2 linked regions of the Mucilaginibacter gracilis genome follow. The protein of the gene in region 1 binds, or shares a complex with, the protein of each later gene. Links are inferred from orthologs where the notes say so. Each region holds a gene or a part of one and is shown in the gene's direction. Other genes may lie near its edges. The genes, in order: lpdA and BDD43_RS07100.

Region 1 (6,231 bases):
CCCTCCTCGGGGAGGGGTGCGTTAGGCTGTGAAGGTGCAGGGAGGGGTTTATTCGCCTTGTTCTCGCATAAACCCATCCCTGCACCCTCCCGTTGGGATGGAATCGCACCACCCCAATGCTTGAAACTTATATTCTGTCCCTTATTATTAAAAATTCGAAACTGAACTGTTTTATGGTTATTGCAACACCGTTACCTTTACGCTCGAAGCTGCCGCATCATTATGAAATATTTTAATGGTAGCCTTCTGGAAATCAGAATCCTTCGCCTTATAAATATCAACAAATTTTTGCGGATTACGATCAACAAGCGGGAACCATGAGCTTTGTACCTGTATCATGATGCGGTGCCCTTTTTTAAAGGTGTGGGCAACATCGGGCAGGTTGTAGTTAATGTTGGTTACCTGGCCCGGAACCATAGCCTGCGGGTTGGTGAACGATTTGCGGTAACGGCCACGAAATATTTCGCCGCGAACCAGCATTTGGTAGCCTGCCAGGGTTATGTTTTTGGGATTAGGAACCGGGTTTGGAAAATCGTCGGGGAAAACATCTATCAGTTTCACAACAAAATCGGCATCGGTGCCGGTGGTTGATGCAAACAGGTTGGCCACAACGGGGCCGGTTAAGGTGATGTCATCAGCTAAAACCTCAGTTTGGTAGGTTTTAACATCGGGGCGGCGGGAGGCAAAGCGTTGGTCGTCTATCATGTATTCGCGGGTGCGGCGTTCCTGTATGCCATCCTGGTAGGGTACGGGTGCGGCAGGGTCGCTCACATACTCATCGAACGAGGCCGTTTTGGTTTTAGCCGGCGCGAAAGAAAGTTTGCCGTTAGCCTGAAGATATAAAGTTTTTTCTACCGTGTTTTGGGGTGGCCAGGTATTAAACTTATGCCACTCGTTGCTGCCGGTTACAAATATGGTAGCTTCGGGGAGTTGCATATCGCCTTTATCTTTTAAATAATAATTAAAAAAGGGTAGCTCCACGTTTTCGCGAAACCAAAGGCTTGTTTTTTGTCCGAAATTTTGATCGCCAAATGTTTCGCCGTCGCCGCGTTCCCAGCCGCCGTGAAACCAGGGGCCCATAACCAGCATGTTTGTATGCGTTTGCGGGTTTTGCTTTTCTAAAGCCTGATAGGTATGCAAAGCGCCAAAGCAGTCTTCGGCATCAAAAAAACCGCCTACAACCATAGTGGCAGGCTTAATGTTTGTTAAATGCGGGCGAATGTTCATACCCTGCCAAAAGGCATCGTAATTGGGGTGGTTCATCATGTTATCCCAAAACTTAACCGAATCGCCAAGGTATTTCTTTTTAAAGTTGGGCAGTGCGCCTAATTCCAGGTAAAATTTATAATTATCGTGCTGGGTATATTTAACGCCGTTTTTAAACAAATCGGGCGTTAATGGCTTTGCCCGCGGTACGCCAAAGCTGGTTAAAAAAGAAAAGGCATCCATTTGGAAAAAGGCACCATTGTGATGAAAATCGTCGCCAATAAACCACTCGGTAACGGGTGCCTGCGGCGATACCGCTTTTAACGCCGGGTGCGCATTTGGTAACGATGCGGTTGAGTAAAAACCCGGGTAGGAGATACCCTCAATGCCTACCCTGCCATTGTTATTGGGCAGGTTTTTAACCAGCCAGTCAATGGTGTCATAAGTATCAGTGCTTTCGTCAATTTGCTGGTTGCTGGTTTTGTTATCAATTTGTGGGCGAACGTCAACAAAATCGCCTTCGCTCATCCAGCGGCCACGTACATCTTCGTAAACAAAAATGTAGCCTTCGTGTGCAAAAAGCATGTTTTGGCCAAGCGTGGTTTTAAACTTATCGTCGCCGTAAGGCCCTACTGCATAGGGTGTACGGGTCATCATGATAGGGTATTTTTTGCTTTGATCTTTAGGCAGGTAAATGGAGCAGAAGAGTTTTTTACCATCGCGCATGGTAATGTACTGCTGCATTTTGGTGTAGTTTGCCTTAATGTATGCTGCATCTTCGGTTTCCTGCGTTGCGGGTACCGGCTGGGCGCAAACTGTGGTAAAGCAGGCTGCGAGGCAAAAAGCGAGTAAAAGTTTTTTCATGATAATAACAGTCAGTTTAAAAAGCTAATTTAAGTAAAGCAGGTTATACCAAGTAACTTATATGAAAATGATACAATTTTGAATAGGTTGGCGTTAAAGTAATGGCTTAATATTTCGTTAGCGGTTTGATAATGTTTAACTTTGCCGCGCCTTAAAATTATATATTATGCAATATGATGTTGTTGTTATTGGCTCGGGTCCGGGTGGTTATGTAGCCGCTATACGTTGTGCCCAGCTTGGTTTAAAAACTGCCTGTATTGAAAAATACGCCACTTTTGGCGGTACCTGCCTTAATGTGGGCTGTATCCCCTCAAAAGCTTTGTTAGATTCGAGCGAACATTACCACAATGCTGCGCATACTTTTGCAACGCACGGTATTAAGCTAAAGGATTTAAAGGTTGACATGCCACAAATGATTAAACGGAAAAACGAGGTTGTGCAAAAAAACACAGCGGGTATATCTTTTCTGTTCAAAAAAAATAAGATTACCTCTTACCAGGGCATGGGGTCGTTTGTTGATAAAAACACCATCAAAATAACCAAGGCCGATGGTACCGAAGAAACCATTACCGGCACTAACGTAATTATTGCAACGGGTTCAAAACCATCGCAACTGCCGTTTTTGCCTATCGATAAAAAACGCATTATTACCAGTACCGAAGCTTTAACCTTAACCGAAGTGCCCAAGCATTTGGTGTTAATTGGCGGCGGTGTTATTGGCCTGGAATTAGGTTCGGTTTATGCGCGTTTGGGCGCCAAGGTATCGGTAATTGAGTTTATGGATGGCATTGTACCAACTATGGATAAAGGTTTGGGTAAAGAGCTGCAAAAGGTTTTAACCAAACTGGGTATGGAGTTTTACCTGGGCCATAAAGTAACCGGCGCAAGCGTAAAGGGCAAAGAAGTTACCGTTAATTTTGATAGCCCTAAAGGCGATAAAATGGAACTTAAAGGCGATTACTGCCTGGTTGCCGTTGGCCGTGTGGCCTATACCGATAGTTTAGGTTTAGAAAATATAGGTTTAAAGGTTGAAGAACGTGGCCGTAAAATTACCGTTAACGACCATATGGAAACCAGCGTTAAAGGTGTTTACGCTATTGGCGATGTGGTGCGCGGTGCTATGCTTGCCCACAAGGCCGAAGATGAAGGTACTTTTGTTGCCGAAACTATTGCTGGCCAAAAGCCGCATATTAACTACAACCTGATACCGGGCGTAGTTTATACCTGGCCCGAAGTTGCCAGCGTTGGCCAAACCGAAGAGCAGTTGAAAGAAAAAGGCGTAAAATACAAAACAGGATCGTTCCCGTTTAAAGCCAGCGGCAGGGCCGTAGCCAGTGGTGATATGGACGGTTTTGTAAAGGTTTTGGCCGATAGCACTACCGACGAGATTTTAGGTGTACATATAATAGGCCCGCGTGCCGCCGATATGATTGCCGAAGCCGTTGTTGCTATGGAATACCGCGCCAGCGCCGAGGATATTAGCCGCATGAGCCATGCGCACCCAACCTATACCGAAGCTATGCGCGAAGCTTGTTTGGCAGCTACGGATAACAGGCCGATACATATTTAATTAGGATTTCGGAATTTCGATTTCGGATTTATTGATAAAACAATTACTGCAGCTTTATATTTAATATAAAGCTGCTTTTTTATAAGCCTATGGAAGTTTTGATTGATATCGGGATTCTCATTATAACCATTGCCGGGATGGAGGCAATGTCGTGGGCAATTCATAAGTACTTGTTTCATGGGCCGCTGTGGTTTATTCATAAAACGCACCATCAGCAACGGCACGGCTGGCTGGAGTTGAATGATGTTTTTAGTTTGGGCTTTTCGGCTTTTGCTTTGTGGCTGATGTGGCTGGGGCATTTGGGTTTAGATTGTCGCTTTTGGATAGGTGGAGGCATTAGCACATACGGCATTATCTACTTCGTTTTTCACGATTGGTTTATACACAACCGTTTCAAGGCTTTTAAAACCAATAATAAATATTTGCTGCGCATCCGTAGGGCACATAAAATTCACCATAAATCGATGGAGAAGGAACCGGCTGAGGAGTTTGGGTTGTTGGTTACGGAGAAGAAGTATTTGTGATTAATAACTTGTCTTTGAGAACGATAGGGGGGAATTGTTCGTAGAATGGTGAGTGATTTACCTCCGTGCGATTGCTTCGTTCCTCGCAAAGACATGTTTTTTGTTTTTTTAAACTCTAAGTGCTTATCGCTCACACCTGCTAAAGTTGTTTATCTAAACGGGTTAACTATCCGGAGCTTATTCTCAATAAGCTGATTATGCTGCATGTCTTCGGAGTAGAGAATTTGGGATTCTGTTTCCAGAGCGGCGGCAATTATCAAACAATCGTAAAAGGAAAACCGGTACTTTTCGGCTATGGTGCAAGCAAGTAATATTGTTTTATCTGTATTGGTGTGAACCTCACTATTATTAGTTATGCTCGATAAAGCACTAATAACCTCAGGCCAGGTGTTTTTTAACTTTTTATTTAATGTATTAGCTGTTTCCTGAATTACCTGAGTACTAATTATCGTTTGTTGTTGAAGAATTATTGCTTGAGCTTTGGTCTGTTTTACAAGGTCGTAGTCCGAATGTGAGTAGACAACTATATTGGTATCCAAGAAAACCTTATCGCTCATTTGCCTCGTCGCGATTAAATTTATAATCTTTTACATCTGTATGCAGCACCGTAAATTTTGGTGTTTTTTTTATCACAGGTGCATCGGTTAAACCTTCGTCTTTGGTAAAGGCGATGATCTCTAAAACTTTTCCGATATAGTTTTCAGGGATGTTGAAGGAAACTTCTTCGGAGGTTGCTATTATTTCTGTACGTATCATAACAAGCTATTTTAAGCATAACAACATCTACTGATGTGGGTATACTCAAATATACTATATTTATAATGTAGGTTCAAATAATTTACCTTTGCAATACATGCAATCCATCGCCCTCATTGTTCATACTTGCGATAGGTACAAGTTACTGTACCCTGGCTTCGACTATTTTTTTAAAAAATATTGGCCGTACCACGATGTGAAAATTAGCTATTATTTTTTGACTGAGGAAGATGACTATAAATCGAACATCTTTACCAATATCAAAACCGGCAAGGGTGAATGGAGCGACAGGTTGCTGAATGGTTTGAAACAGATACCGGAAGATTACGTAATCTATTTCCAGGAGGATATGTGGCTTACCGGGCTGGTTGATGCCGATACAATCGGTAAAATTATCAGCTTTGCCGTAGGTAATCAAATTAACTTGTTCAAATTGTCAAGCAATAGCGTGTACCATACCAAGGCAACAGGCGCGTTTATTAATGGATTGGCGGTTGCGGTTTTGGATAATGAGAAGAGTGGTTACCTGATGTCGCACCAGGTATCTGTTTGGAAAAAAACGTTTTTGATGGCGCAGTTAAAATATAAGGAACACCCCTGGCGCAATGAGCGTAAGGGAACCAAGCGATTGGAAAAATTGGACCCGAAGATTTACCATATCGATTTGTTTGGCGAGAATGAGCAGTTGCCTGGAAACGATAATATTAATGCATCGGGCGCGAGCCGGTATTATACGGTATCGCAAAACGCGGCTTTGAATGCTTATGCAAACCCATTTATTAGTGAGATGAAACTGGCCGGAGATGCCGCCACGCGCGAATATGCCCAAAAGCTGGATCATCATTTAAAAAACGGGCTTACGCACGACGGGCAGAGCAAACCCCGGAAGGATGACTTTTTTAAGAAGATAAAAAACTACCTTTCGGGTAAATAGTGTTGCGGTTGTAAACTGGGTTTAAAAGTTATTTGCCTATTTTTGGTTTTTGATTGATTAGGATAGTGGATAACCCAAACCTTTTTGCACTCGGCGCACAACCTGTAACCCCAGCGGACACAGCTTTTAAAGCTATTTTTAATGCTGATAAGCGGCCCTGGCTGGTTGTTTTACTGTTGGCTATAGCCATTAATATAGCGGGCATTGCTACCGATTTTTTTACTAACGACCCCGGCCTATATGGTTTGCTTGCCAAAAACATGGTGCAAACCCATAACTATACCGATTTAATTTACCGTGGGAAGGATTGGCTGGATAAACCGCATTTTCCATTCTGGATGGCGGCTTTAAGTTTTAATGTTTTTGGTTTTACCACC
Region 2 (6,148 bases), 390 kb from region 1 along the record:
GTTGCCAAAAATAACATCGGCTCCTGCATCAATGGCGTTATGGGCAAAGGCGTGTACATCGCCGCGGTTTTCGCCAATGTAGCTTTCTTTTTTAAAGGGTACGTGTTCAAAGGCGGCTCCCTCGCCGCCGCCATGAAAAGATACGATAACAATATCAACCTGTTGTTTTAAGCCTTGTATAATAGCGGCAGCGTTTTTAAAATCGTGCAGAGATACCACCTGGCTGTTTGGCGAAAAAGCACAAAAGCCATATTTAACGCCCTTTATAGTAAATATGGTTGATGGGTGGGTTTGCAAGCCCGCATAGTAAATGCCATTACTATCTAAAGTATTGGTGGTGCTTTGGCGACCACTATCCCCAAAATCATCAATATGGTTATTGGCTACGCTTAAAACATCAAAACCGGCAGCCTTAAAAATGCTGCAATACTTAACCGGCATCCGGAAAGAATAGGGTTTCAGTTTCTTTTTTCCGATTGGCGTGCCGCTATCTGCTAAAGCACCTTCAAGGTTGCCAAATGCTACATCAGCATCTTTAATATATTTCTCGGCGGCTTTAAAGCTGCTTTTGCCACTATCGGGCGGAAGGGTATAGGCAGTTGGGTATGCAGTGCCCAGCATCATATCGCCAACGGCAGCAATAGCTATAGTAGTATCAATGGTAGGTTGGGGGGCAACGGGTTTTACAACAACAATTGGTTTGGTATGTACAGCAGCGGTATGGGGCTCATTGGTACAGGCAAATAACAGCAATGGTGCTAAAAGCGTAATATGAATTTTGCGGCGCTTCATTTTTAGGCAAAAAAAAACCTTCCGATGGGCGAAAGGTTTTTCAATTTAGGTTCACTATTGGTTAGTTATTTTGAATCCGTTGCAGATTCTTTTTCCAATTCTTTTTTAAACGAGTCTAACAAACGGCCACCGCGATAAAAGTAGCGGCTGTAATAATCGTCGTCCAGGTTATTGATAGACACACCCTTTAAAGAAGCGTGTGCAAATTTGTTATTGCCTAAGTAAATGCCCACATGCGAAATGCTGCGGCTATGTATTTTAAAGAATACTAAATCGCCTTCTTTAAGTTCGTCTTTTTTAACAGGGCTAACCATGCTAAAAATATCACGCGAGTTACGTTCGATATTGAGGTTGAACACTTTACTATACAACTCTTTAGTAAAAGCTGAACAATCGATGCCTTTTTTAGACGATCCGCCAAAACGGTAAGGAGTACCTATCCAATCATAAACAAATTGAAAAAGTTTAACATTTGAGGTTGTAGACAGCGCTACGCCCATTATTTGCGAAAGGTAATCTTTAACTAAGCTTTTATCCTGTTCTTCAGTGGTTTCCGGAGCGGAGTTTGGTATAGATTTTGTTTGAGCTTGTACATTAGCAACTGAAAGGCTGATGAATAATGCAAGTGCGATAGACAGTTTCTTCATTTAATCTCTCTTTGTTGTATTAGGGGAGTGCAACAATTATTAAAATTGATAACATTTTTGCTTATCAAACGGACATCGTTTGGTAATTTTTTTGTTAACAGTTGTCGAAGATAGTCTTAAAAATCTCTTTTCCAAAAAAAATCTAATAAAAGATAAACAAAGTGGCTGCGGTTTCGCTTTTTACGCGGATATAATTAGATTTGCGCATCTTAAAATTTTAAAGATCTTTTTTAACACATGAGTTCAGTCGCAATCACCAAAGACACTTATCTGCATTGGTACGAATCAATGCTTTTAATGCGCAAGTTTGAAGAAAAGGCAGGTCAATTATACGGTCAGCAAAAAATAAGGGGCTTTTGCCACCTGTATATTGGTCAGGAAGCGGTGTTAGCCGGTGCCATGTCGGTTATTAAGCACGAAGATAGTATGATAACAGCTTATCGCGATCATGCTCATGCTTTGGCCAAAGGCACACACCCTAACGCCGTAATGGCCGAACTTTACGGAAAAGCCACCGGCTGCTCAAAAGGTAAAGGCGGCTCAATGCACATGTTTGATAAGGAAAACCATTTTTATGGCGGCCACGGTATTGTGGGCGGCCAGATACCAATGGGTGCCGGTGTTGCATTTGCCAACAAATACAGCGGGCGCGATAATGTTAACCTTTGCTACATGGGCGATGGTGCAGTGCGCCAGGGTGCATTAACCGAAACCTTTAACATGGCTGCGCTGTGGAAACTGCCTGTAATATTTATTTGCGAAAACAATGGCTATGCTATGGGTACTTCGGTATCGCGCACAACCATACAAACCGATATTTATAAATTAGGCTTACCTTACGGCATACCATCGTCGCCGGTTGACGGTATGGACCCGGTTGCGGTACACAACGCTATGGACGAAGCCGTTGAGCGCGCACGCAAAGGTGATGGCCCAACGTTTTTAGAAATGCGTACCTACCGTTACAAAGGGCACTCCATGTCCGATCCGCAAAAGTACCGCACTAAAGACGAGGTTGAAAGCTACAAAGCTAAAGACCCTATTGAAACCGTTAAACAAGCTATTTTAACAGAAAAATATGCCGACGATAAATGGTTTGAAGAAATTGACGAAAAAATTAAAGCTATAGTTGACGAATCAGTTAAGTTTTCTGAGGAATCGCCTTGGCCGGAGGCATCCGAGTTATATACCGATGTGTATGTACAAAAGGATTATCCATACATCAGAGACTAATTATAGGTTCATTTATAAAAATATAAAACTATTCATCAAATAAATATATGGCTGAAGTAGTTAAAATGCCTAAAATGAGCGATACCATGACCGAAGGGGTATTAGCTAAATGGCATAAAAAAGTTGGCGATAAAATAAAATCGGGAGATGTGCTGGCCGAGATAGAAACGGATAAAGCCACTATGGATTTTGAATCGTTTCAGGATGGTACTTTATTATACCTGGGTGTTGAAGAAGGTAAAGCTGTACCTGTTGATACCATTATTGCCGTATTAGGTAAAGAAGGCGAAGATTATAAAGCCGCCTTAGCTGCCGATGGCGCAAGCGCGCCCAAAGCCGAAACTGCCCCGGCTGCCGATAAGGCACCTGCCGCCCCAGTGGAGGCTAAAAAAGAAGCAGCTCCGGCGGTTGACTTATCAAAAATACCGGCTGTGGTTATCCGCATGCCTTTGATGAGTGATACCATGACCGAAGGTGTTATTCAAAAATGGAACTTTAAGGTAGGTGATAAAGTTAAAAGCGACGACTCGTTAGCCGATGTTGAAACTGATAAAGCTACCATGGATGTTGTTGGCTACGAAGCCGGCACACTACTATACATTGGCGTTGCCGAAGGCCAGGCTGCCAAGGTTAACGAAATTATTGCCATTGTTGGTAAAGAAGGTACCGACATTACGCCGTTATTAGCTGCTGGTAATGCTGCGCCTGCACCTGCTGCAAGTGCCGAAGAAGCTGCACCTGCAACCGAAGCTGCCGCTGCTCCAACAGCCGATGCCGAAACTGCCGACGAAAGCCGCATTAAAGCATCGCCACTGGCGCGTAAAATTGCTAAGGATAAGGGCATTAGCCTTACCCAAATAAAAGGCAGTGCCGAAGGTGGCCGTATTGTTAAAAAGGATGTTGAAGGTTATACACCATCGGCACAACCTGTAGCAGCAAGCGCCCCTGTAGCTGCCGAAGCTGCTGCACCTGCCGCCGCAAAAGCAGCACCTGCACCGGTTAAAATACCCGAGTTTGTGGGTGTTGAGAAATTTACCGAGAAACCTGTTACACAAATGCGTAAAGCAATTGGCCGCCGTTTAAGCGAGAGCCTGTTTACTGCACCGCATTTTTATGTAACCATGTCGATAGATATGGACCAGGCTATTGAGGCCCGTAACAAAATTAATGCCTACGCCCCAACTAAGGTGTCGTTTAACGATCTGGTTTTAAAGGCTACCGCTATTGCTTTAAAACAGCATCCTAATATCAACTCAGCATGGTTGGGCGATAAAATTCGTTATAACGAGCATGTGAACATTGGTGTTGCCGTTGCTGTTGACGAAGGTTTGCTTGTGCCGGTTATTAAATTTGCCGATGGCAAATCGTTAAGCCACATTAGCGCCGAGGTTAAAGACTTTGCCGGAAAAGCCAAAGCCAAAAAACTACAGCCTAACGAAATGGAAGGCTCAACCTTCACCATATCAAACTTAGGTATGTTTGGTGTTGACGAGTTTACCGCCATTATTAACACACCAAACTCGTGTATATTAGCTGTTAGCGGTATACAGGCAGTGCCGGTTGTTAAAAACGGTGCCGTAGTACCAGGCAACATTATGAAAGTTACCCTAAGTGCCGACCACCGCACAGTTGACGGTGCTACAGCCGCCGCATTTTTACAAACCCTAAAAGCACTTTTAGAAGAACCTGTTAGGTTGTTGTTTTAAAAGTTAAGCTTAATTAATATTTGAAAAGGCGATATCGAAAGATGTCGCCTTTTTTGTGGGGATGGATTAAAGGTGGGCTTGCGGTCTTATGGATGGGCTAATTGAATTAGGCTAAAATCTATTTGGGTACAACTCTTAGAATTGGATGTCCTTTTTCGTCTTTAAATTCAAATAACTTTCTTGATTTTAAAAATGCCTGAAGTTTAGGAAAATGAAAGTCTCTATAATCAACAGGCGTATATGTATGCAGATAGGATCCAACAGCTGCAATTCGAGCCCAACCATTTGGGTTGGCTGAGCTTTGGACCGCTTTAAGTAAATATTCGTCAACCTTTTCGTTAGTCAAAATTTCTTTACTTATTTCGATTCTATTTATTGTGGCGGGAATAATTATAGTTTCCTCTGAATTTTTATTTTTAGCCGGTAGAGATTGAGGTTTTGCTTCTTCAATCTTATTTTCAAGTGCGTTATTTATAAGGTTGCTTATGTTAATGCTGAACTGCCTTGTAAATTTTTGTCTAAAATCAGGTATACCATTGTAGGACTCTGTTAATCCTTCCAGTCTCATTTTTTCTTTGAAATTTTTTAATACAGTAAATTGAGTAATATCAATTTTGTCCGGCTCAATGGGTGATTGAGAAAAATATAACATTACAGGCTTCTTTAATTTCAAAAACTGTTCAATTTCTTCAACTGTTCCGCTAACTGCAATGCCAGTATTTGTACCTATTCGAGTCCAAAAAACGCCAACTAAAACATCGCAGTCTTCAACAAGTTGTTTATTTATAATAGCTTGTGGCCTATCACCCATAAGTGGGGCTGAATGCGTTTCCCATTTTATGGGCATCAAAACAACCTTACTAATCATAGCGTTTATTGCATTCCAATCATTTATGACATCTGGGATAACGTCTCTTTCGTTGCCAACATCACCAGGAGAAGCCACTAATACTCTAAAGATTTTTGCATCGAACGCCATAAGTTTAGGTTTAGAAATTTGTTATAATTCAACCAATATACATAGTATCATTCATTTGTTATTAGATATTATTATAATTGTTTTTCTCTTGAGTGCATTCTCTTGTTCAAGCAGTAACTGTAAACAAAAAAGAGCCACAAGTCTCCTCATCGCTCTTAATATGTTGTATTAAACTCAATTGCCTTCAGGATCTCATGCCTTGTAGTTGTGCGCATCTACGCTTTTGAAATGCCGGATTTTTTAATTGGCATTACATTGTTGGCGCAAACATAGAGGTCTGGCTGGGCGGGTTTGACTGTCGTTTTCAGTGTACCGAAACTACGTTGTTAACGAACTTTACTCAAACTGCAATTCCCAATTATCTTCGCCGCCGTCTACAATGCGGAAAATTGTTTTTTCTACTGTTTGAGTGCCATCTGTAGAGGTGACGTGTATGGTTTCGTGGTCGTGAAATTCTTGTGTTTTGGGTACCATAATGGCTCTTACCGAATGTGGATCGCCGGGGACTGTTAAAGTTTTCATGGGTTGGGTGTTTTGATATTGGTTTAACAAGGCATATCAAAATAAGTTTCTTTTTGTTTTTGAGTGCCCGGGTTACAAGTAGCTGTGCAGAACGGAGATGAAGTATTGACGACGAGCATGACACTCTTTTTTACCATACAAAAAAAGAGCAACAAGTTACCTCATTGCTCTTCAAAATATTGATGTTTTAAACCTTACACCATATAGTTCCAACCATATGGGTCGGCAGTTACGCCGTAGCGTATTTCGTCCAGGGTTTTTAATACCTT

What was found.
Region 2: the proteins of lpdA (region 1) and BDD43_RS07100 are in contact, whole or in part, in a crystal structure (PDB 1EBD), measured with the Geobacillus stearothermophilus proteins. The link is inferred for Mucilaginibacter gracilis from one-to-one orthologs. Residues at the interface, in WP_049624544.1 of Geobacillus stearothermophilus: Pro340, Ser341, Asp344, Tyr345, Arg403, Asp406, Val408, Glu431, Ala432, Gly433, Asp438; in WP_033016211.1 of Geobacillus stearothermophilus: Ile130, Ala131, Met132, Pro133, Arg136, Arg140, Glu141, Asn155, Arg157.

What each region holds. Positions count from the first base shown.
Region 1 is NZ_RBKU01000001.1:2,038,947-2,045,177, forward strand. What follows is about bases 1,491-4,438. They hold lpdA (dihydrolipoyl dehydrogenase), read left to right. Parts: upstream 1,491-2,236; coding sequence 2,237-3,640; downstream 3,641-4,438. Other genes in these bases: BDD43_RS08780 (CocE/NonD family hydrolase), read right to left, coding at 1,491-2,070; BDD43_RS08790 (sterol desaturase family protein), read left to right, coding at 3,730-4,164; BDD43_RS08795 (PIN domain-containing protein), read right to left, coding at 4,314-4,438. Also shown: more of BDD43_RS08780, read right to left, coding at 178-1,490; more of BDD43_RS08795, read right to left, coding at 4,439-4,721; BDD43_RS08800 (hypothetical protein), read right to left, coding at 4,711-4,920; BDD43_RS08805 (hypothetical protein), read left to right, coding at 5,018-5,854; BDD43_RS08810 (ArnT family glycosyltransferase), read left to right, coding at 5,920-6,231. UniProt on the Escherichia coli protein: Lipoamide dehydrogenase is a component of the glycine cleavage system as well as of the alpha-ketoacid dehydrogenase complexes.
Region 2 is NZ_RBKU01000001.1:1,650,909-1,657,056, forward strand. What follows is about bases 2,184-5,048. They hold BDD43_RS07100 (pyruvate dehydrogenase complex dihydrolipoamide acetyltransferase), read left to right. Parts: upstream 2,184-2,719; coding sequence 2,720-4,378; downstream 4,379-5,048. Other genes in these bases: pdhA (pyruvate dehydrogenase (acetyl-transferring) E1 component subunit alpha), read left to right, coding at 2,184-2,672; BDD43_RS07105 (OST-HTH/LOTUS domain-containing protein), read right to left, coding at 4,497-5,048. Also shown: BDD43_RS07085 (CapA family protein), read right to left, coding at 1-792; BDD43_RS07090 (C40 family peptidase), read right to left, coding at 858-1,439; more of pdhA, read left to right, coding at 1,677-2,183; more of BDD43_RS07105, read right to left, coding at 5,049-5,357; BDD43_RS07110 (hypothetical protein), read right to left, coding at 5,694-5,879; BDD43_RS07115 (branched-chain amino acid aminotransferase), read right to left, coding at 6,074-6,148.